DNA from 2 places in the Streptomyces sp. NPDC028419 genome. Region 1 is predicted to be linked to the other one. Evidence: riboswitches for the same ligand, from Rfam matches in the RefSeq annotation. Region 1 holds a riboswitch; the other holds the start of a gene.
The links. A riboswitch is a leader RNA that binds a small molecule or an ion and turns the genes downstream of it on or off. The one in region 1 is predicted to bind ZMP and ZTP.
Positions count from the first base shown of each region.

Region 2: another riboswitch for ZMP and ZTP. It lies ahead of ACZ4UB_RS26660 (serine hydroxymethyltransferase); the one in region 1 lies ahead of ACZ4UB_RS15385 (bifunctional 5,10-methylenetetrahydrofolate dehydrogenase/5,10-methenyltetrahydrofolate cyclohydrolase).

Region 1 covers NZ_JBVHUE010000011.1:96,778-104,685, forward strand. The annotation lists gene ACZ4UB_RS15365 (4a-hydroxytetrahydrobiopterin dehydratase) at 1-24, opposite strand, end outside; gene ACZ4UB_RS15370 (helix-turn-helix domain-containing protein) at 126-926, shown strand; gene ACZ4UB_RS15375 (hypothetical protein) at 912-1,316, opposite strand; gene ACZ4UB_RS15380 (peptide MFS transporter) at 1,454-2,962, opposite strand; gene ACZ4UB_RS15385 (bifunctional 5,10-methylenetetrahydrofolate dehydrogenase/5,10-methenyltetrahydrofolate cyclohydrolase) at 3,115-3,960, opposite strand; ZMP/ZTP riboswitch at 4,037-4,146, opposite strand; gene ACZ4UB_RS15390 (class I SAM-dependent methyltransferase) at 4,228-4,992, shown strand; gene ACZ4UB_RS15395 (RNA polymerase sigma factor) at 5,206-6,780, shown strand; gene ACZ4UB_RS15400 (amino acid permease) at 6,879-7,908, opposite strand, start outside.
Region 2 covers NZ_JBVHUE010000025.1:8,313-20,517, forward strand. The annotation lists gene ACZ4UB_RS26615 (hypothetical protein) at 1-22, shown strand, start outside; gene ACZ4UB_RS26620 (ABC transporter ATP-binding protein) at 19-771, shown strand; gene ACZ4UB_RS26625 (ABC transporter permease) at 764-1,507, shown strand; gene mpaP (daptide biosynthesis intramembrane metalloprotease) at 1,522-3,198, shown strand; gene lanKC (class III lanthionine synthetase LanKC) at 3,258-5,801, shown strand; gene ACZ4UB_RS26640 (hypothetical protein) at 5,819-6,130, shown strand; gene ACZ4UB_RS26645 (hypothetical protein) at 6,168-6,482, shown strand; gene ACZ4UB_RS26650 (glutathionylspermidine synthase family protein) at 6,485-7,690, shown strand; gene rocD (ornithine--oxo-acid transaminase) at 7,693-8,925, opposite strand; ZMP/ZTP riboswitch at 9,036-9,126, shown strand; gene ACZ4UB_RS26660 (serine hydroxymethyltransferase) at 9,162-10,430, shown strand; gene trpS (tryptophan--tRNA ligase) at 10,967-11,980, shown strand; gene ACZ4UB_RS26670 (2'-5' RNA ligase family protein) at 12,131-12,205, shown strand, end outside.

The DNA of each region.
Region 1 (7,908 bases):
CTGCGACAGCGGCTGACTCGACATGCGCTGGCTCCTTTGTCCCCGTGACGTGAAGTCAAGGTTCCCACAGCGCGCGCCGGAGCGAACCGTTCGCGCGCGGGCGCGCCCGGGTTAACGTCGCTCGTATGACGACGTCCGTGGGACCCCTGCTCCGCTCCTGGCGGGAGCGGCGCGGCATCAGCCAGCTGGAGCTGGCGGGCCGCGCCGATTCCTCCGCCCGGCACATCAGTTTCGTCGAGACCGGTCGGTCCCGGCCGAGCGAGGAGATGGTGGTCCGGCTGGCCGAGCGGCTCGACGTGCCGGTGCGCGAGCGCAACGCCCTGTTGCTCGCGGCCGGTTACGCGCCGCGCTACCCGCACACTCCGCTGGACGCGCCGCAGATGGCGGCGCTGCGGGAGGGGCTGGAGCGCCTGCTCGCGGCCTACGAGCCCTATCCGGCGCTGGTGGTGGACGGTACGTACACGGTCGTCGCGGCCAACCGGGGCATCGCCGTCCTGCTGGACGGGCTGCCGGAGCACCTGCTCGCGCCGCCGCTGAACGCGATGCGGATCACCTTGCACCCGCAGGGGCTGGCGTCCCGGATCCAGAACCTGGTCGAGTGGCGGGGACACCTGCTGGCCCAGATGGAGCGGCAGGTCGCGCTGGCCCGTTCGGAACCGCTGCGCGCGCTGTACGAGGAGGTGGCGGCGTACCCCGTCGCGAGCGACGGGCCGCGTCCGGCGGTCCCGACGGAGCCGATCGAGCCGCTGGCGCACCCCGTCGCGCTCCCGCTGCGGATCGTGCACGACGGGCAGCTGCTGTCCTTCGTCTCGACCATCGCCACCTTCAACACGCCGATGGACGTGACCGTCGCCGAGCTGGCCGTGGAGACCCTCCTGCCCGCGGATCCGGCGACGGCGAAGTACCTGCGCTCACTGGGCCCTTGAGGTCCTCGCCGCCCACTGGAGGGCGGCGAAGGCGGCGACGACCGCGGCCTGCGCCGGGATCCACACCAGGCCCGCGGTGGTCGGGGTGAACCAGAGCGCGAGCGAGAGCAGACTCAGCGCCACCCAGGCGCAGTTGATCTCGATGACCGCCATGACCAGTGCGGGGGCGGGTCGGGTGCGGGCGGCGAGCAGGCCGACGGCCGCGCCGTATCCCGCCAACAGGACGCCGAGCACGAGCAGCGGCGTGCGGTCCACCCCCAGCAGCCGACCGATCGGCGCGGCGAAGAGGGCGTAGGCGAGTCCGTTGCCGCCGGTGACGACGGCGTCCAGGGCGAGCAGGCCGCGCAGCGAGGTCAGCGGGGCGCGGGTGGTGAGTGGGGTCGCGGACATGGCGGATCGGCCTCCGTGAGGGTCGGGAGAGGGGGTGGGCGGCGGATCCCCGGCCGCGGTGCGGCCCTCCGGGATCCGGTGCCCCCACTCTCCCGTCCGCCGCCCGCCGGGTCGATTACCCCGCGGGTCATGCCGGCTCAGGCCGCGGCGCCGACCGCTTCCCGGGCGGCGGCGGCCTCGCCCGTCAGGACCTTGAGGCGGCCCGCGAAGAAGACCATGACCGCGCCCGCGGCGATCACGGCGGCGCCCTGCCAGAGGAAGTTCAGGCTCTGGCCGATCACCGCGTCGAGGCGGGGCAGCTGGGCGCCGATCGCGTCGCCGGTGGCGGCGGCGAGGAACCAGACGCCCATCATCTGGTTGGTGAAGGCGCGGGGCGCCAGCTTGGTGGTGACCGAGAGCCCGACCGGGCTCAGGCACATCTCGCCCATGACCTGGATCACGTAGACCCCGACCAGCCACATCAGGGAGACCTTCACCCCGGTGGAGGCGATCGCGGCGGCGCCCGACATGACCACGAAGGAGGCGCCGGTCAGCAGCAGGGCCAGGCCGAACTTGAGCGGCGTGCTCATGTGACGGCCGCGGCGCACCCAGAACGCGGCGAACACGGGGGCCAGGACGATCACGAACAGGCTGGGCAGGGACTGGGTCCAGCTCGCCGGTATGTGCCGGCCCAGCAGGCTCAGGTCGGTCTTCTGGGCGGCGAAGAGGTTCAGCTCGTTGCCCATCTGGTCGTAGACGAGCCAGAAGAGGGTGGCGGCCAGGAAGAGCCAGACGTAGGCGCGCAGCCGGGTCCGCTCGACCGGGGTGACCTTGGGGCTGCGGTACATCGACAGGAGCACGCCGGCCGGGACGACGACGGCGACGAGGGTGAGCACGAAGGTGATGTTGTCGATGCTCAGCGCGTGTCCGGCGGCCATCAGGGCGATCAGGACGGCGGTGAAGACGACGCCGTAGGTGCCGGTGTGGCGCACCCGGCGGCGCTCGGCGGGGGTCAGCCGGACCACCGGCTCGGTGCGCAGCTGCGCGGTCAGGCGGCGGCCGCCGAGGACGTACTGGATCAGGCCGAGGGCCATGCCGACGGCGGCGGCGCCGAAGCCCAGGTGCCAGTTGACCTCCTCGCCGAGGTAGCCGACGACGAGCGGGGCGATGACCGCGCCGAGGTTGATGCCCATGTAGAAGATCGAGTAGCCCGCGTCGCGCCGCTGGTCGTCGTCGGCGGCGTAGAGCCGGCCGACGAGGGCGGAGATGTTGGGCTTGAGCAGGCCGGTGCCGATGACGATCAGGACCAGGCCCGGCCAGACGGAGGCCGGGTCGGGGACGGCCATCAGGACGTGCCCGGCCATGATGACGACGCCGCCCCACAGGACGGCGCGGCGGGCGCCGAGGAAGCGGTCGGCGATCCAGCCGCCCGGGAGCGCCAGCAGCGAGATCATCGCCATGTAGACGCCTTCGACGGCCTCGGCGGTGCCCTCGTGAAGGCCCATGCCGCCGTGGCCGCGCGAGGCGGCGAGGAAGTGGACCAGGATGGCGACCATGCCGTAGAGGCTGAAGCGCTCCCACAGCTCGGCGAGGACGAGGGTGGCCAGCCCGCGGGGGTGGCGGGCCCGGCCCGGCTCCGGCGCGGCACGCCGCTTCTGCATGTCCATCGATCCGTTCACCTCCTCAGTGCAGCGCCCCGGCGGGGCGTCCCGGATCGTCCTTTCGGCCCGCGCGGGGGCATGCGGAACGCCCCGGACCGTTGGGCCCGGGGCGTTCGTCGTGCGTGCGGCTCCGGCGGGGGCAGGAGGTCCCGGTGGGCTCAGCCGAGGTCGGCCAGGCTCAGCCCGGCCTGGGCCGCGGCGGCCTGCACGGTCTGCTCCAGCAGGACGGCGATGGTCATCGGGCCGACGCCGCCGGGGACCGGGGTGATCAGCGAGGCGCGCGCGGCGGCCGACTCGAAGTGCACGTCGCCGCGGTTGCCGTCGTAGCCGGCGTCCAGGACCACCGCGCCGGGCTTGATGTCCTCGCCGCGGATGAACTCGGCCTTGCCGACGGCGGCGACCAGCACGTCCGCCTGGCGGATGATCGAGGGGAGGTCCTCGGTGCGGGAGTGGCAGTAGGTGACCGTGGCGTTCTGCCCCAGCAGCAGCATCCCGGCGGGCTTGCCCAGGATCGCGCTGCGGCCGACGACCACGGCGTGCTTGCCGGCCAGCTCGACCTCGTACTCGGCGAGCAGCCGCATGATCCCGCCCGGGGTGCAGGACACGAAGCCCGGCAGCCCGAAGCCCATGGCGGCGAAGGAGTGCATGGTGACGCCGTCGACGTCCTTGCCCGGGGCGATGGCCTCGAAGGCGGCGCGCTCGTCGATGTGGTGCGGCACCGGGTGCTGCAACAGGATCCCGCTGACCTCGGGGTCCACCGAGAGCGCGGTGAGGGTGGTCACCAGCTCCTCGGTCGTGGTGGAGGCGGGGAGCTCGACGTGGCGGGAGGTGATGCCCGCCTTGGCGCAACGGTTCTGCTTCATGCGTACGTACGTCACGGACGCGGGGTCCTCGCCGACCAGGACGGTCGCGAGGCAGGGGGCGGTGCCGGTGCGGCGGGTCAGCTCGGCGGCGAGGGCGCCGGTGCGCTCCGAGATGCGGCGGGCGAGGGCGGTGCCGTCCATCAGCTCGGCGCTGCGGTGCTGTGCCGGAACGGTCTGGGCAGTCGTCACGGGGTCTCCTGAACGTCGCTGCGGGATCGCGGATCGCCCAGGCGCGCGGCAGTCGACGGAGCGGGACACCTCGGTGCCGCGCTGCGTCGGGCCGCTCCCCGGTGGTGATCCACCCAAGCGCCAGTCACGGCCCGCCGACCATTGTAGTCGAAGCCCGAGGTCGGCCACGAGGCGGAGAATCAAGTGGATCACAAGGGGCGCAGCTGGGACGATCACCGCATGACATCTCATTTCGATCGGCTCGTCGCCGAGGCCGAGTCCGTGTCCGTGGACGGCTGGGAATTCTCCTGGCTCGACGGCCGGGCGACCGAGCAGCGCCCCTCCTGGGGCTACCAGGGACTCCTGGGCGAGCGCCTGGCGGGCGTACGGGCGGCTCTGGACGTCCAGACCGGCGGGGGCGAGGTGCTCGCCGGAGCGGGCCCCCTGCCGCCGCTGATGGTGGCCACCGAGTCGTGGCCGCCGAACGTCGCCAAGGCGACCCGGCTGCTGCACCCGAAGGGCGCGGTCGTGGTCTCGGACCCGGACGAGCCGCCGCTGCCCTTCGGCGACGAGGCCTTCGACCTGGTCAGCAGCCGGCACCCGGTGACCGTCTGGTGGGACGAGATCGCCCGCGTGCTGCGGCCCGGCGGCCACTACTTCTCCCAGCAGGTCGGACCGGCGAGCGTCTTCGAGCTCGTCGAGTACTTCCTCGGGTCGCAGCCGGAGGAGGTCCGGCGCGGCCGGCACCCCGACGACGCGGTGGCCGCCGCGGCCGCCGCGGGGCTGGAGGTGGTCGACCTGCGGTCGGAAAGGCTGCGTACCGAGTTCCACGACATCGGAGCCGTGATCTACTTCCTGCGGAAGGTCATCTGGATGGTGCCCGGCTTCACGGTCCACCAGTACCGGGACCGGCTCCGTGAGCTCCACGAACGGATCGAGCGCGAGGGCCCGTTCGTGGCGAACACCGCCCGATTCCTCATCGAGGCCCGCAAACCGGGACGATGAAGGGGGCCGACGGATTCGCGGCCGAAAGGTTGCACGGACACAGCGTGGCGCAGGTCACTCAATTCATGGCGTAACGAATCGACTCGGGCATGCGATGAACCGACAGGTGTCCTCGCGCGGCGCCGGAATAACGACCCCCCTCGGGCTCGTTCCACGAGTTCGCGCGATGATGTCCCGTCCCGCCCTTATATCTGCCGCAACGAGAGGCTCCTTGTGTCGCTCAGCCCGTCCCGTACGTTCCCTCCGGAGATCGCCGAATCCGAGGCCCTGGTCGCGCTCGTTGAGCGTGGCCGCGAGCAGGGTCACATCAACGGTGACGACGTGCGCCAGGCCTTCGAGGCCGGCCGCATCCCGGTGGACCAGTGGAAGCGGGTCCTGCGCAGCCTGAACCAGGTCCTGGACGAGGAGGGCGTCGCGCTGCACGTCAGCGCCGCCCCGGCCGCGAAGGCCCCCGCCAAGAAGGCCCGCAAGGCGGCTGCCGCGCCGGCCCGCACCGTGACCAAGAAGGCCGCCGCGCCGCGGCCCATCGGCGCGCGCAAGACCGCGGCCACCGCCACGGCGGCGGCGATATCCGCTCCGTCGACCTCCGTGACCGAGGAGGAGGCCGCGGCCGAGGCCGCGGCCGAGCCGAAGAAGCGGACGGTCAAGAAGACCGCCGCGAAGAAGGCGACGGCCACCAAGAAGACCGCCGCCACGAAGAAGAGCGCCAAGGACGGCGACGAGGGCGAGACCCCCGCGGCCGAGGGCGAGGAGTGGACCGAGGAGGACCTCGCCGACGAGGCGGAGGAGACCACTCCCGCGAAGGCGGGCACCCAGGGCTTCGTGCTGTCGGACGACGACGAGGACGACGCCCCGGCCCAGACGGTCATGGTGGCCGGCGCCACCGCCGACCCGGTCAAGGACTACCTCAAGCTGATCGGCAAGGTGCCGCTGCTCAACGCCGAGCAGGAGGTCGAGCTCGCCAAGCGCATCGAGGCCGGCCTCTTCTCCGAGTACAAGCTCGAAGAGGAGGAGGACCACAAGCCCGCGTTCAAGCGCGAGCTGGAGATCCTCGTCGAGGACGGGCGTCGGGCCAAGAACCACCTGCTGGAGGCCAACCTCCGCCTCGTGGTCTCGCTGGCCAAGCGCTACACCGGCCGCGGCATGCTCTTCCTGGACCTGATCCAGGAGGGCAACGTCGGTCTGATCCGCGCGGTGGAGAAGTTCGACTACACCAAGGGCTTCAAGTTCTCCACGTACGCCACGTGGTGGATCCGCCAGGCGATCACCCGCGCCATGGCCGACCAGTCGCGCACCATCCGCATCCCGGTGCACATGGTCGAGATCATCAACAAGCTCGCCCGCGTGCAGCGCCAGATGCTCCAGGACCTGGGCCGCGAGCCCACCCCGGAGGAGCTGGGCAAGGAACTCGACATGACCCCCGAGAAGGTCATCGAGGTCCAGAAGTACGGCCGCGAGCCGATCTCGCTCCACACCCCGCTGGGTGAGGAGGGCGACAGCGAGTTCGGTGACCTCATCGAGGACTCCGAGGCGGTCGTCCCGGCCGACGCGGTCTCCTTCACCTTCCTCCAGGAGCAGCTCCAGTCCATCCTGGGCACGCTCTCGGAGCGCGAGGCGGGCGTGGTCTCCATGCGCTACGGCCTCAACGACGGCCAGCCGAAGACGCTGGACGAGATCGGTCGCGTGTACGGGGTCACCCGTGAGCGCATCCGCCAGATCGAGTCCAAGACCATGTCGAAGCTGCGCCACCCGTCGCGCTCGCAGGTCCTGCGCGACTACCTGGACTAAGAGGTCCCGGTCGCGGCGGAAGCCCGCGCCGTACCGGCCGCCCGCGTCGCAGTTCGCGACACGGGCCGGCGGTACGGTGCGGGCTTCCGCGCGTTCGGCTACGCCTCGGCGCGGGCCCGCTGTTTGCGGGCCGACATGACGGCGTGGACGAGCACGCCCGCGAAGAGGAAGAGCACGCCCTGGTAGACGGCCTCGTACCCGGAGCCCGCGACCAGCCACATCGAGAAGCCGAAGGCCACGGCGGCCAGGATCCCGTCCCGGACGAGCCGTCCGGGGGCCACCCGCTCGCCCTGGCCCGACACCAGGAAGTAGATCTGCGCGGCGGTGGACAGCAGGTAGGGCACGGTCGCCGTGAAGGTGGTGACCAGGACCAGGACCTCGAAGACCCCCTGGGTGCCCGAGGTGTAGTTGTAGACGGTCAGCGCCGAGGCCAGCACGACGGTGACGACCACGCCGACCACCGGTACCCCGCGGCTCTTGCGTTCGAACGCCTTCGGGAAGAGGCCGTCCTTCGCCGCCGCGTACGGGGTCTGCGCGCTGAGCAGGGTCCAGCCGTTGAGCGCGCCGACCATCGAGACCACGGCGGCGCAGGCGACGAGGGTGCCGCCCCAGGTGCCGCCGAACATGGCGTTCACGGCGTCGGTGAAGGGCGCGGCGGAGGAAACGAGGGTGTCGTGGGCCACCAGGCCGAAGACGGCCACCGTCCCCAGCAGGTAGACGGTGGCGGCGCCGAGCGTGCCCAGGATGGTCGCGCGCCCGACGTTGCGGGCCGGATCGCGGACCTCTCCCGCGCTGACCGCGGCCGATTCCACGCCGAGGTAGGAGAAGAGCAGGATCGCGGCGCAGGCCGAGACGGCGCCGATCGCGCTCTGGTCGGTGCCCCGGAAGGGCCCGAGGTTGGCGGGGTCGAAGAAGAAGAGTCCGCCCACCGCCACCAGCAGGAGCGGAGCGAACTTCAGCACGGTGGCCACGAGCTGGACCGCTCCGACGTAGCGGGTACCCGCCAGATTGGCGAGGGCGGGTAGCCACTGCACGGCGAGGGCACCCAGACACATCGACCACTTGTGCGAGCCGATGGCCGGGAAGAGCACCGCGAGGTAGCCGACCGCGGCCACGGCCAGCGCCGCG
Region 2 (12,205 bases), on a different contig from region 1:
CGTCGCCGCGAGCAAGCGATGAGCGCCGCCGGTGTCGTCCGCGCCACGGGCCTGACGAAGGAGTTCGGCCGGTTCACGGCCGTGCGGGACGTGACCTTCGAGGTCCGCCCGGGACGGGTGACCGGACTGCTCGGGCGCAACGGCGCCGGCAAGTCCACCTCCCTGCGCATGCTGCTCGGCCTGGTCCGCCCCACCTCCGGCTCCGCCACCGTCTTCGGCCGGCCCTACACCGAACTCCCCGACGCCGCCCGGCGCATCGGCGTCTGCATGGACGGCATCGGCCCGACCCCCGGTGCCAGCGGCCGCCGCGACCTGCGGATCTGGGCCCGCACCCTCGGCGTCTCGAACGCCCGCGTCGACGAGGTGTTGGACCGCGTCGGCCTCACCGACAGCGCCGACCGCTCCGCCAAGGGCTACTCCACCGGCATGCGCCAGCGCCTGGCCCTGGCCACCGCCCTGCTGGCCGACCCCGAACTGCTCGTCCTGGACGAGCCGGCCAACGGGCTCGACCCGGACGGCATCCGCTGGCTGCGCGACACCCTGCGCGCCCTGGCCGCCGAGGGCCGCACCGTCCTGGTCTCCAGCCACCTCCTCGCCGAGGTCGAACAGACCGTGGACGACGTGATCGTCATCCAGCGCACCCTGCGCTTCGCGGGCACCCTCGCGGAGCTGACCTCCGACGGCGCCGAGCGCCTCGAAGACCGCTTCTTCACGCTGGTGGACGGGGACGCCGGGACCAGCGCGCGCACCGAAAGGCTCTCCCATGCGTAACGTCCTCGCCGGCGAGTGGATGAAGGCATGGACCGGCCGCAGCTGGCTGATCCTGCTCTCCGCCGGGATCTTCATGTCCCTCCTCACCTGCTTCGGGTACGCCTCGTCGGGCGACCAGAAGATCGCCCTCGGCCAGAGCACCGCCGCCGCCGTCACCGACGACATGGCCCAGGCGTGGATGATGACCTTCCTGATGGCCGCCGTGTTCGGGGGCATCCTCGTCACCCGCGAGTACACCTCCGGCGCCATCGCCCGCTCGGTGCTGCTCAGCGGCGGACGGCTGCGGCTGCTGTCCGCCAAGGCCCTCGTCGCCACCGCGGTCGGCCTCCTGAACGGCCTCCTCGCCGCGGGCCTCGCCCTGCTGTGCGCCTCCACGCTGCCGGGCCGCTTCGGCTACGACGGCGACTGGACCGGGCACACCACCCGGATCGTCCTCGGCGTGGTCACCGTGAACGTGATCGCCGCGCCCTGGGGCGTGCTCCTCGGCTGGATCATCCGCAACCAGCTCGCCACCGTCGTCACCGTCATCGGGCTGACCCTCCTCGTCGAACCGGGCCTCCAGCAGATCGTCCCGGAGGTGGCCGCGTACCTGCCCACCATCGCGATGAGCTCGGTCTACCTCGACGGCAAGCCCGAGCTGCTCTCCGTACCGCTCGCGCTCCTGGTCCTCGCCGGTTGGCTCGCCGCCGCCGCGGTGGCCGCCCGCCAGTCGCTGCTCTCCCGCGACGTCATCTAAGGCGTGATCCAGACATGTCCCCCAAGACGCTGATCCGGAAGGCACCGGCCGAGCGGGCCGCCGCCGCGGACCGTGACCCCGCGCTCCTGGAGCGCCCGCGCGTCGCCGCGAACGTGGAGATCCACGAGCCCGTCGAGACCGGCGCCCCCTGGGTCCTCCAGCGCGGCGAACACCAGCACTTCCGGCTCCAGCCCGACCTGGCGCGCCTGGTGCGGGCGATGGACGGCTCCCTCGACCACGCCGGCCTCGCCGAGGTCCTCGGCCCGCCGTGGACCGCGCACCACGTCGGCCTCGCCGTGGACCGGCTCGCCGAGAGCAAGGTCCTCGACGACGGCAAGCCGGTGGAGCGCCGCAGCAGCTGGTTCCGCTTCGTCCCGCCGATGACCCTCCAGTTCACGATCCTGCGCCCCGAGCGGTTGCTGGCCCGCCTCGCACCGGTCATCCGGCTGCTCGCCGGCCGCGCCTCGGCCACCCTCGCCACCCTGTTCGTGCTGGGCGGCGTACTCGCCCTGGCGCTGCTGACCCCCGAGGTCGACGCGGCCCTGGGCCGGCCGCTCCCCTTCTCCGCCTACTTCGGCGTGATGATCGGGGTGCTCGCCACCACCGCCGTCCACGAGGTCGGCCACGGCGCGGTCCTCACGTACTACGGCGGCCGGCCCAGCCGGATGGGCTTCATGCTCTTCTACATGTCGCCCGCCTTCTTCTGCGACGTCTCCGACGGCTGGCGGCTCTCCCGCAAGGAGCAGCGCGTCCGGGTCGCCCTGGCGGGCATCGCCACCCAGAGCGTGATCGCCGGCGCCGCCGCGCTCACCGCGCTGCTGCTCGGCCCCTCTGACCTGCGCGACGCCGTCCTCGTCTTCGCCGTCGCCACCTACACCAGCGGCGTCGTCAACCTGCTGCCCTTCGTGAAGCTCGACGGCTACATCGCGCTCATGAGCCACCTGGACGTCCCGCACCTGCGCGACCGGGCCATGACCGACGCCCGCCGCTTCCTCGCCAGGACCCTCTTCGGGGGCCGCGACTACGCCCGCGAACTCGGCGACCGGCCCTGGGCGGTGGCCTTCGGGCTGGCCTGCATGGCCTTCCCCCTGTACGTCGTCGCGGGCGCCCTGACCCTGTGGTCGGACCTGCTCCAGCGGCTCGGCGCCGTCGGCACCGGCGCCGTCCTGATGGCCGTCTGCTACCTCGTCTACCGCCTCGGCCTGGGCTTCACCCGCCTCGCCGCCGAGGGCCGCACCGCCGGGGCGCCGCTGTGGCGCACGGTCGCCGCGGGCCTGCTGCTCACCGGCGCGGCCGGCGCCGCGCTGGTCCTCGTCACCCTGCCGCACACCGTCTCCGCCGGGTACGTCGCCCAGGACCGGGGCCGCGTCGCCCTCGTCCTGCCGAGCAGCGCCGACCTCTCCGCGATCCGCCCGGACGCCACGGTCCGTCTCTACCGGGCCGGACTGATGACCCGCGAGCAGACCGGCACCGCGCGCGTCGCCGCGCTGACCCGCACCGAGACCACCGCGCCCCTGTCGGCCTTCCTGCCGGTGTCCGCGACCCCGCTGGAACTGCCCGTCACCACGCTCCCGCTGACGGTGGACCGGCTCCCCGCCGACCGCACCGGGGCCGCCCGCGTCGACCTCGGCAGCCTGCCGCTGGGCGAGTGGCTGTACGAGAAGTACGTCGCCCCGCTCTGGCGCCGGTAACTCCCGGCACCGGCCCAGCCCCGTCCCCCTTCCCGCCCCCGTCACGAACGGAGCGCACCATGGACCTTCGCTACATGACCTACTGCCAGCCCGGCAATCCGTTCTACGACGTACCGGCCACCGCCGCCGCGGACGCCAGCGCGTTCCCGGCGGTGACCGGCCCCCTCCCCGAGGGCTGGACCCGCACCGACAACACGCACTGGCTGCTGATGACCCCGCCCGCCACCGTGCTGCCCGGCCAGGGTTGGAAGATCCACGTGTCGGCCACCCTGGAGAACGCCGACCGGATCCTCGACCTGGTCTGGGACTTCTGCGTGGCGGAGCGGGTCACCTTCAAGTTCATCCGCAGCGCCGGCATCCTCAAGCAGCGCAACAGCAAGTACGGGGACCGCGGCAGCAGCGGCAAGTTCTTCACCATCTACCCCGTCGACGAGCCCCAGTTGGAGCGGATCCTCACCCGCCTCGGGGACCTCCTCGACGGCGAGCGGGGCCCCACCATCCTCAGCGACCTGCGCTGGCGCTCCGGCCCGCTGTACGTGCGCTACGGCGGCTTCGTCGCCCGCCTGGGCCGCTCCGAGACCGGCGAACTCGTGCACTGCGTCGAGGACCCCGAAGGCCGCCTGGTGCCCGACGTGCGCGGCCCCTCCTTCCGGCCCCCGGCCTGGGTGGAGCTGCCGGGCGTGCTCCACGACGCCCTCGCCGCCCGCAACGCCGCCACCCTCCAGGACTTCCCCTTCCGGGCCACCAAGGCCCTCCACTTCTCCAACGGCGGCGGCGTCTACCAGGCCACCGACACCCGTGACGGCAGCGCCGTCCTGCTCAAGGAGGCCCGCCCGCTGGCCGGGCTCGACGAGGACGGCCACGACGCCGTGGCCCGGCTGGAGCACGAGCACTGGGCCCTGGAGCAGCTCGCGGGCCTGGACTGCATCCCCCCGGTGATGGACTACCGCAAGGGCCACGAGCACTGGTTCCTGGCCCGGGCGTACGTGGACGGCAAGCCGCTCGCCCGGGAGCTCCTCAGCCGTAACCCGCTCGTCAACGACGACCGCTCGGCCGACGCGGGCGCCGCGTACGCCGCGTACACGGCCTGGGCGCTGAAGATCGTCGAGCAGGTCGAGCGGGGCGTCGAGGCCATGCACGCCAAGGGCGTCGTCTTCGGCGACCTCCACCCCAACAACATCCTGGTCCGGCCCGACGACACCATCGCCTTCATCGACCTGGAGACCGCGACCCCGGTCGACTCCGAGTCCGCGCAGGCCATCGGCGCCCCCGGCTTCCGCGCCCCCACCGGGTACAAGGGCACGGCCGTCGACCGGTACGCCCTCGGCTGCATCCGGCTCGGCGTCTTCCTGCCGCTCACCGTCATGGCCACCTGGTCCGCGGCCAAGGTGGACCAGCTGATCGGCGTGGTCACCGAGAACTTCCCGGTGCCCGCCGACTTCGCCGACCGGATCCGGGCGGACCTCGGCCCGGACCCGCACCCCGGCCAGCCGGCCGAGGCCGACCCGGAGCCCCTGTGGACGGCGCCGACCCCGGCGAGCTGGCCCGTACTGCGGGACACCCTCACCGGCGACCTGCTGGCCAGCGCCACCCCGCAGCGCGCGGACCGGCTCTTCCCCGGTGACGTCGAGCAGTTCTCCGTGCCCGGCGGCGGCGCCACCTTCGCCTACGGCGCGGCCGGGGTGCTGTGGACGCTCGCCGAGCTGGGCCGCACGCCCGCCGAGGAACACGTGGCCTGGCTGACCGACGCCGTCGACCGCGCCACCGACATGCGGCCCGGCTTCTACGACGGGCTGAGCGGCGTCGCGTACGCCCTGGACCGGCTCGGCCGGGCCGACGCGGCCGCCGCCGTCATGGAGCGCGTGCGCGCGACCCCGCTGGACGACCTCGACCACGGCCTCTTCGGCGGGCTCGCCGGGATCGGCCTGACCCAGCTGCACTTCGGGGACGCCGAGGGGGCCGCGCGGACCGCCGCGCTGATCGCCGACCAGGCGCCGGGCGGCGGTGCGGGCCGCCGCCGGCCCGGCCTGCTGCACGGCGCGGCGGGCGGGGCGCTCTTCCTGCTCCGCCTGTACGAGGCCACGGGCGACCCCAAGTACCGCCATGTAGCGGGGGAGTTGGTGCGGCACGACCTCGCCGAGGTGGGCTGGTCCGAGGACAGCGACCCCGCCGGATCCGAGGACGCCGCCTGGAAGGTGCCGTTCCTGGCCTTCGGCGGCGCCGGACTGGGCATGGTGCTCCACGAGGCGGCGCGCCACCTGCCCGACCCGGAGTTCCTCCGGGCGCGGGACGCGCTGCGCGAGCAGGCCGGCCCGTCCTTCATGCTGAACGCCGGCCTCTTCCACGGCCGCGCCGGGGCCCTGCTGGCGCTGCGCCACCCGCGCGACGCGTCCCCGGCCGCCGACCGGGCCGTACTGCGCCACCTGGACGCCCTCGGCTGGCACGCCGTGCGCTGCGACGGCCACCTGGCCTTCTTCGGCGACCACACCCTGCGGCTGTCCGCCGACGTGGCGACCGGAACGGCCGGTGTCCTCCTCGCGGTGGAGAGCGTGCTGGGCAATGCTGACCTCGGCCTGCCGTTCCTCGCCCCGGCCCCGCGTTGACCTGCAAGGAGACCGAGATGACCAGCACCACCTACCACCTCGTCGTCGCCCCCGACGGCCGCGGCCCCGAGGGCGCGGCGCCCGAGCTGGCGGCCGTGCGGCTGATCTCGTTACTCCCGCCGGACTGGGGCTACGCGCCCCGGTACCCCGACGGGACGGTGTCCCTGGTGCTGACCCCGCCGCCCGGGACCACCGACGAGGGCGCGCACGCCCTCTTCGGGCGCGCCCTCGCCGACCCGGGCCTGCGCGGCTGGAGCTGGGTCAACGGACCGGCCCGACGGATCCCGACCGAGGATGGCCGGATTCCATCGGTGGGCGCGCCGCATTAGGGTGGCGGCCAACACTGCCGGCAGGGGGAGCCCGTCCATGGACAACAGCAGCGGTACGACGCGACGGCGGATGCGCTCCGGCGCGGTCGCCCTCGGCGGCGTGGGACTGCTCGCCGCCTCCCTCGTCGCCTGCGGTTCCAGCGACGAGCCCGACAAGCGGTGCGTGTCGAAGACCTCGCTGGACAAGCTGGACGGCAAGGAGTGCCGAAGCGGCGGCCGCGGCACCTACTACTACGGCGGCACCACCAGCAGCAGCGGCAAGGTCACCGGCGGCAGCTTCGACAAGTCGGCGGTCAGCCGCGGCGGCATCGGCGGCGGCTCCAAGAGCGGCTCCAAGAGCAGCGGCGGCTGAGCGTGCGCCGCCACACCATCGAGCCCCGCCCCGACTGGCAGCGGACCGTCGAGGAGCAGGGGCTGGTCTACCCGCTCACCCGCTACCCCGACGACTCCCTGCGCCCCTACTGGGACGAGAGCGCGTACTACTCCTTCACGCTCCCCGAGGTCGAAGCCCTCGAAGACGTCGTCGAGGAGCTGCACGCCATGTGCCTGGCCGCGGCCGCGCACATCGTGGAGCACGACCGGTTCGCCGACCTCGGCATCACCGACCCGCGGCTGGCCGCGCTGATCGGCGAGTCCTGGCGGCGGCGCGCCGAACAGCCCTTCCTCTACGGCCGTTTCGACCTGCGCTACGACGGCGCGGGCGGCCCGGCCAAGATGCTGGAGTACAACGCGGACACCCCGACCTCCCTCGTGGAGGCGGCCGGTCCGCAGTGGTTCTGGATGGAGGAGCGCTTCCCCGGCGCCGACCAGTGGAACTCGCTGCACGAGCGGCTCGTCGAGGCCTGGCGCCGCCAGGCCCCGCTGCTGCCGCCCGGGCCCGTGCACTTCGCGCACTCCGAGGCGGACGAGCTCGGCGAGGACCTGATGACCGTCGCCTACCTCCGGGAGACCGCCGAGCAGGCCGGGCTCGCGACCGAGGCGCTGCCGGTCGAGCAGATCGGCTGGGACCGGCTCTCGGGCCGCTTCGTCGACGAGAAGCTCCGCTTCATCCGCAGCTGCTTCAAGCTCTACCCGTGGGAGTGGCTGGCCGAGGACGACTTCGGCCCGCAGGTGCTGGACACCATCGACCTCGGCGGAGCCAGCGGCTCCACCCTGTGGATCGAACCGCTCTGGAAGATGCTGCTGTCCAACAAGGCCCTGTTGGCGGTCCTGTGGGAGCTGTACCCGGACCACCCGAACCTGCTCCCCGCCTACCTCGACGGCCCGCGCGAGCTCGCGCACACCACGGGGTACGCCGTGAAGCCGCTGCTGGGCCGCGAGGGCGCCGGGGTCACCCTGCACCCCGCCGGCGCGCCCCCGTACGAACCCCAGGCCGCGCCGGACGGGGACGACGGGCCGGTGTGCTTCCAGGGCCTCGCCCCGCTGCCCGACTTCGACGGCAACCGGGTGGTGCTCGGCGCGTGGGTCGTCGAGGACGAGGCCGCGGGGCTCGGCATCCGCGAATCCGCGGGGCCGGTCACGGACGAGTACGCCCGCTTCCTGCCCCACGTGATCCTCTAGGTCTACGCGGACAGGACGGCGCGCAGCTGGTCGAGGCCCCAGTCCAGGTCCTCCTTGCTGATGACCAGCGGCGGTGCGATGCGGATGGTGGAGCCGTGGGTGTCCTTGACCAGGACCCCGCGCGCCATCAGCTTCTCGGAGATCTCCCGGCCCGTGCCGAGCGCCGGGTCGATGTCCACCCCGGCCCACAGCCCGCGCCCGCGCACGGCGGTCACCGCGCCGCCGCCCACCAGCAGCCCCAGCTCCCGGTGCAGGTGGTCGCCCAGCTCGGTGGCGCGCTGCTGGTACTCGCCGGTGCGCAGCATCGCGATCACCTCCAGGGCGACCGCGCAGGCCAGCGGGTTCCCGCCGAAGGTGGAGCCGTGCTCGCCCGGGCGGAAGACCCCGAGCACGTCCCGGTCGCCGACCACCGCCGACACCGGCACCACCCCGCCGCCGAGCGCCTTGCCCAGGATGTAGAGGTCCGGCACGACGCCCTCGTGCTCCAGGGCGAAGGTCTTCCCGGTCCGCCCGAGCCCCGACTGGATCTCGTCGGCCATGAACAGCACGTTCCGCTCGCGCGTGAGCTCCCGTACGGCCGCGAAGTAGCCCGGCGGCGGCACCAGCACCCCCGCCTCGCCCTGGATCGGCTCCAGCAGCACGGCGACGGTGGTGTCGGTGAGGGCCGCCGCGAGGGCGTCGAGGTCGCCGTAGGGGACGATGTCGAACCCCGGCGTGTAGGGCCCGTAGTGGTCACGGGCCTCGGGGTCGGTGGAGAAGGACACGATGGTCGTCGTACGGCCGTGGAAGTTGTTCGACGCGACGACGATCCTGGCCTGGCCGTCGGGGACGCCCTTGACCTCGTAGCCCCACTTGCGGGCGGTCTTCACGGCGGTCTCCACCGCCTCCGCGCCCGTGTTCATCGGCAGCACCAGCTCCTTGCCGCACAGCGCGGCCAGTTCGCCGCAGAAGTCGGCGAAGCGGTCGTGGAAGAAGGCGCGCGAGGTGAGCGTGACCCGCTCCAGCTGCGCCTTCGCCGCGTCGATCAGCCTCCGGTTGCCGTGGCCGAAGTTGAGGGCCGAGTAGCCCGCGAGCATGTCGAGGTAGCGCTTGCCCTCCACGTCGGTCATCCACGCGCCCTCCGCCGAGGCGACGACGACGGGGAGCGGATGGTAGTTGTGCGCGCTGTGCGCGTCGGCGGCGCTGATCGCGGCCACAGTGGCGGCATTGCTCTGGGCGTCGGTCTGAGTCGACACGGGGTCTCCGTTTCGTCCGTGCGGGGCAGTGACGAGGGTGGCGTCATTGTCTATCTCGCTCGCGATGCGGACGGGGAAACCTCGAACGTGGCGCGGCGGCTAAGCTGGGCGGCACGCACGGCGACTGGCGTACGGAGAACCAACTCCGGGGGAGTCGTGCGCGCACGACCGCATCAAGGGCCGCTCGCCTGGGCCTCGCGGGGACGAGATCTGACATCGACCCCGGAGGAGCCGCCATGTCCGCGAGCCGCCACCCCGCCCTTTTCGCGACCGACCCCGAACTCGCGTCGTTCGTCGCGGCGGAAGAACAGCTGCAGGCCGACACCCTGCGCCTGATCCCCAGTGAGAACTACGTGTCCGCCGCCGTCCTCGAAGCGTCCGGCACCGTGCTGCAGAACAAGTACAGCGAGGGCTACCCGGGCCGCCGGTACTACGAGGGCCAGCAGAACATCGACCGCGTCGAGGCCCTCGCGATAGAGCGGGCCAAGGGGCTCTTCGGCGTGGACCACGCCAACGTCCAGCCCTACTCCGGCTCCCCGGCCAACCTGGCCGTCTACCTGGCCTTCGCCGAGCCGGGAGACACCGTGATGGGGATGGCCCTGCCGATGGGCGGGCACCTGACGCACGGCTGGGGCGTCTCCGCGACCGGGTCGTGGTTCCGGGGCGTGCGCTACGGCGTCCGCGCCGACACGGGGCTGATCGACTTCGACGAGGTCCGGGACCTGGCCCTCAAGGAGCGGCCGAAGATCATCTTCTGCGGTGGCACCGCGCTGCCGCGGACCATCGACTTCGCGGCCTTCGCCGAGATCGCGAAGGAGGCCGGGTCGGTGCTGGTCGCCGACGTCGCGCACATCGCGGGCCTGATCGCGGGCGGCGCGCACCCCAGCCCCGTCGAGCACGTCGACGTCGTCTCCACCACCACGCACAAGACCCTGCGGGGGCCGCGCGGGGCGATGCTGATGTGCCGCGAGGAGCACGCGAAGGCCATCGACAAGGCGGTCTTCCCCGGGCTCCAGGGCGGGCCGCACAACCAGACGACCGCGGGCATCGCGGTGGCCCTGCACGAGGCCGCGCAGCCGGCCTTCGTGTCGTACGCGCACGGGGTGGTCGCCAATGCGAAGGCGCTGGCGGCGGCGCTGCTGGAGCGGGGCTTCGACCTGGTGTCGGGCGGCACCGACAACCACCTGATCCTGATGGACCTGACCTCGCGGGGGGTGTCGGGGAAGGTGGCGGCGAAGGCGCTGGACCGGGCGGGGATCGTCGTGAACTACAACACGGTGCCGTTCGACCCGCGCAAGCCGTTCGATCCCTCGGGGGTGCGGATCGGGACGCCGTCGCTGACCTCGCGGGGGCTGCGGCCGGAGCACATGCCGCTCGTCGCCGACTGGATCGCCCGGGGCGTCGCGGCGGCCGCCGCCGCCGACGAGCCGGCCCTGGCCACCCTCCGCACCGAAGTGACCTCCCTCATGACCACCTTCCCGGCCCCGGGCCTGCCGGTCGCCTAGGAGCCCTGCCCCCACCAGCCCCGCCGGCGTTTGAGGCGCCCCCGGAGGGCCGGCCGGCTACGGCGCTCCGGCCCACGCCGTCCGCGGCTCGTCGCGCCCTCCGGGGGCGCCTCAAACGCCGGCGGGGCTGGTTTGGTGGCCCTGCACAGGGGCTGGCCCCAGCCCCATCCAGCCTCGCCGGCGTTTGAGGCGCCCCCGGAGGGGCGGTCGGCTATGGCGCTTCGGCGCACGCCGTCCGCGGCTCGTCGTGCCCTCCGGGGGCGCCTCAAACGCCGGCGGGGCTGGATAGGTGGCCCTGTGCAGGGGTTGGCCTCGGGCCGTTCAGCCTCGCCGGCGTTTGAGGGGCCCCCGGAGGGGTGGGGGTGGGGGTGGAAAGCGGTCGCTTGATTCGTGCAAGATCAAGCCGACCGGGTACGGGCGAGTACGCGGGGTCACGCCCGCCCCCACACCGCCCCCCACCCCGCCGCGGCGTCACAGCCAACCGATTCCGGCCAGCGGGGGCCGAAGACCGCCCCCGCACCTGAGAGAATGGGCCCATGGCCTCTGATCGTCCCCGCGCGCTCTCCGGTATCCAGCCCACCTCCGGTTCGTTCCACCTCGGGAACTACCTCGGAGCGATTCGGCAGTACGTCGCCCTGCAGGAATCCCACGACGCCTTCTACATGGTCGTCGACCTGCACGCGATCACCATGCCGCAGGATCCGAAGGAACTCCGCGCCAATACGCGGCTCTCCGCCGCCCAGCTGCTCGCCGCCGGTCTCGACCCCGAGCGCTGCACCCTCTTCGTCCAGAGCCACGTGCCCGAGCACGCGCAGCTCGGCTGGGTCATGAACTGCATCACCGGCTTCGGCGAGGCCAGCCGGATGACCCAGTTCAAGGACAAGTCCGCCAAGTCGGGCGCGAACAACGCCACCGTCGGCCTGTTCACGTACCCGATCCTGCAGGTCGCCGACATCCTCCTGTACCAGGCGAACTCCGTCCCGGTCGGCGAGGACCAGCGCCAGCACATCGAGCTGACCCGCGACCTCGCCGAGCGCTTCAACCAGCGCTTCGGCCAGACCTTCACCGTCCCGGCCGCCCACATCGTCAAGGAGGTCGCGAAGATCTACGACCTCCAGGACCCGGCGATCAAGATGTCGAAGTCCGCGTCCACCCCCAAGGGCCTGATCAACCTCCTCGACGAGCCCAAGGCCACCGAGAAGAAGATCAAGAGCGCGGTCACCGACACCGAGGCCGAGATCCGCTTCGACGCCGAGAAGAAGCCCGGCGTCAGCAACCTGCTCACGATCTACTCCACCCTCACGGGTACGGCGATCCCCGTCCTGGAGGAGAAGTACGAGGGCAAGGGCTACGGCGCGCTGAAGACCGACCTGGCCGAGGTCATGGTGGACTTCGTCACTCCGTTCAAGCGGCGCACGCAGGAGTACCTGGACGACCCGGCGACCCTGGACGACGTCCTCGCCAAGGGTGCGGAAAAGGCCCGCGCGGTCGCTTCCGAGACGCTGGCGAGCGCGTACGACCGGCTCGGTTTCCTGCCCGCGAAGCACTGACGGCGGGGGCGCCGACCGCCGGGACCTGCGACTCTGGCCGTTTGGATGCGCTGCCCTCACACTGGGGGCGGAACATCCCGCACAGGCGACGCACAGACGCATGACGACGACCGCATGCGGATCACGGATCAGATCACCGAGGAGACATACGTGGGGACCGTAACGCTCGGCGTTTCGATCGCGGTCCCGGAGCCGTACGGCAGCCAGCTCCAGCAGCGGCGCGCC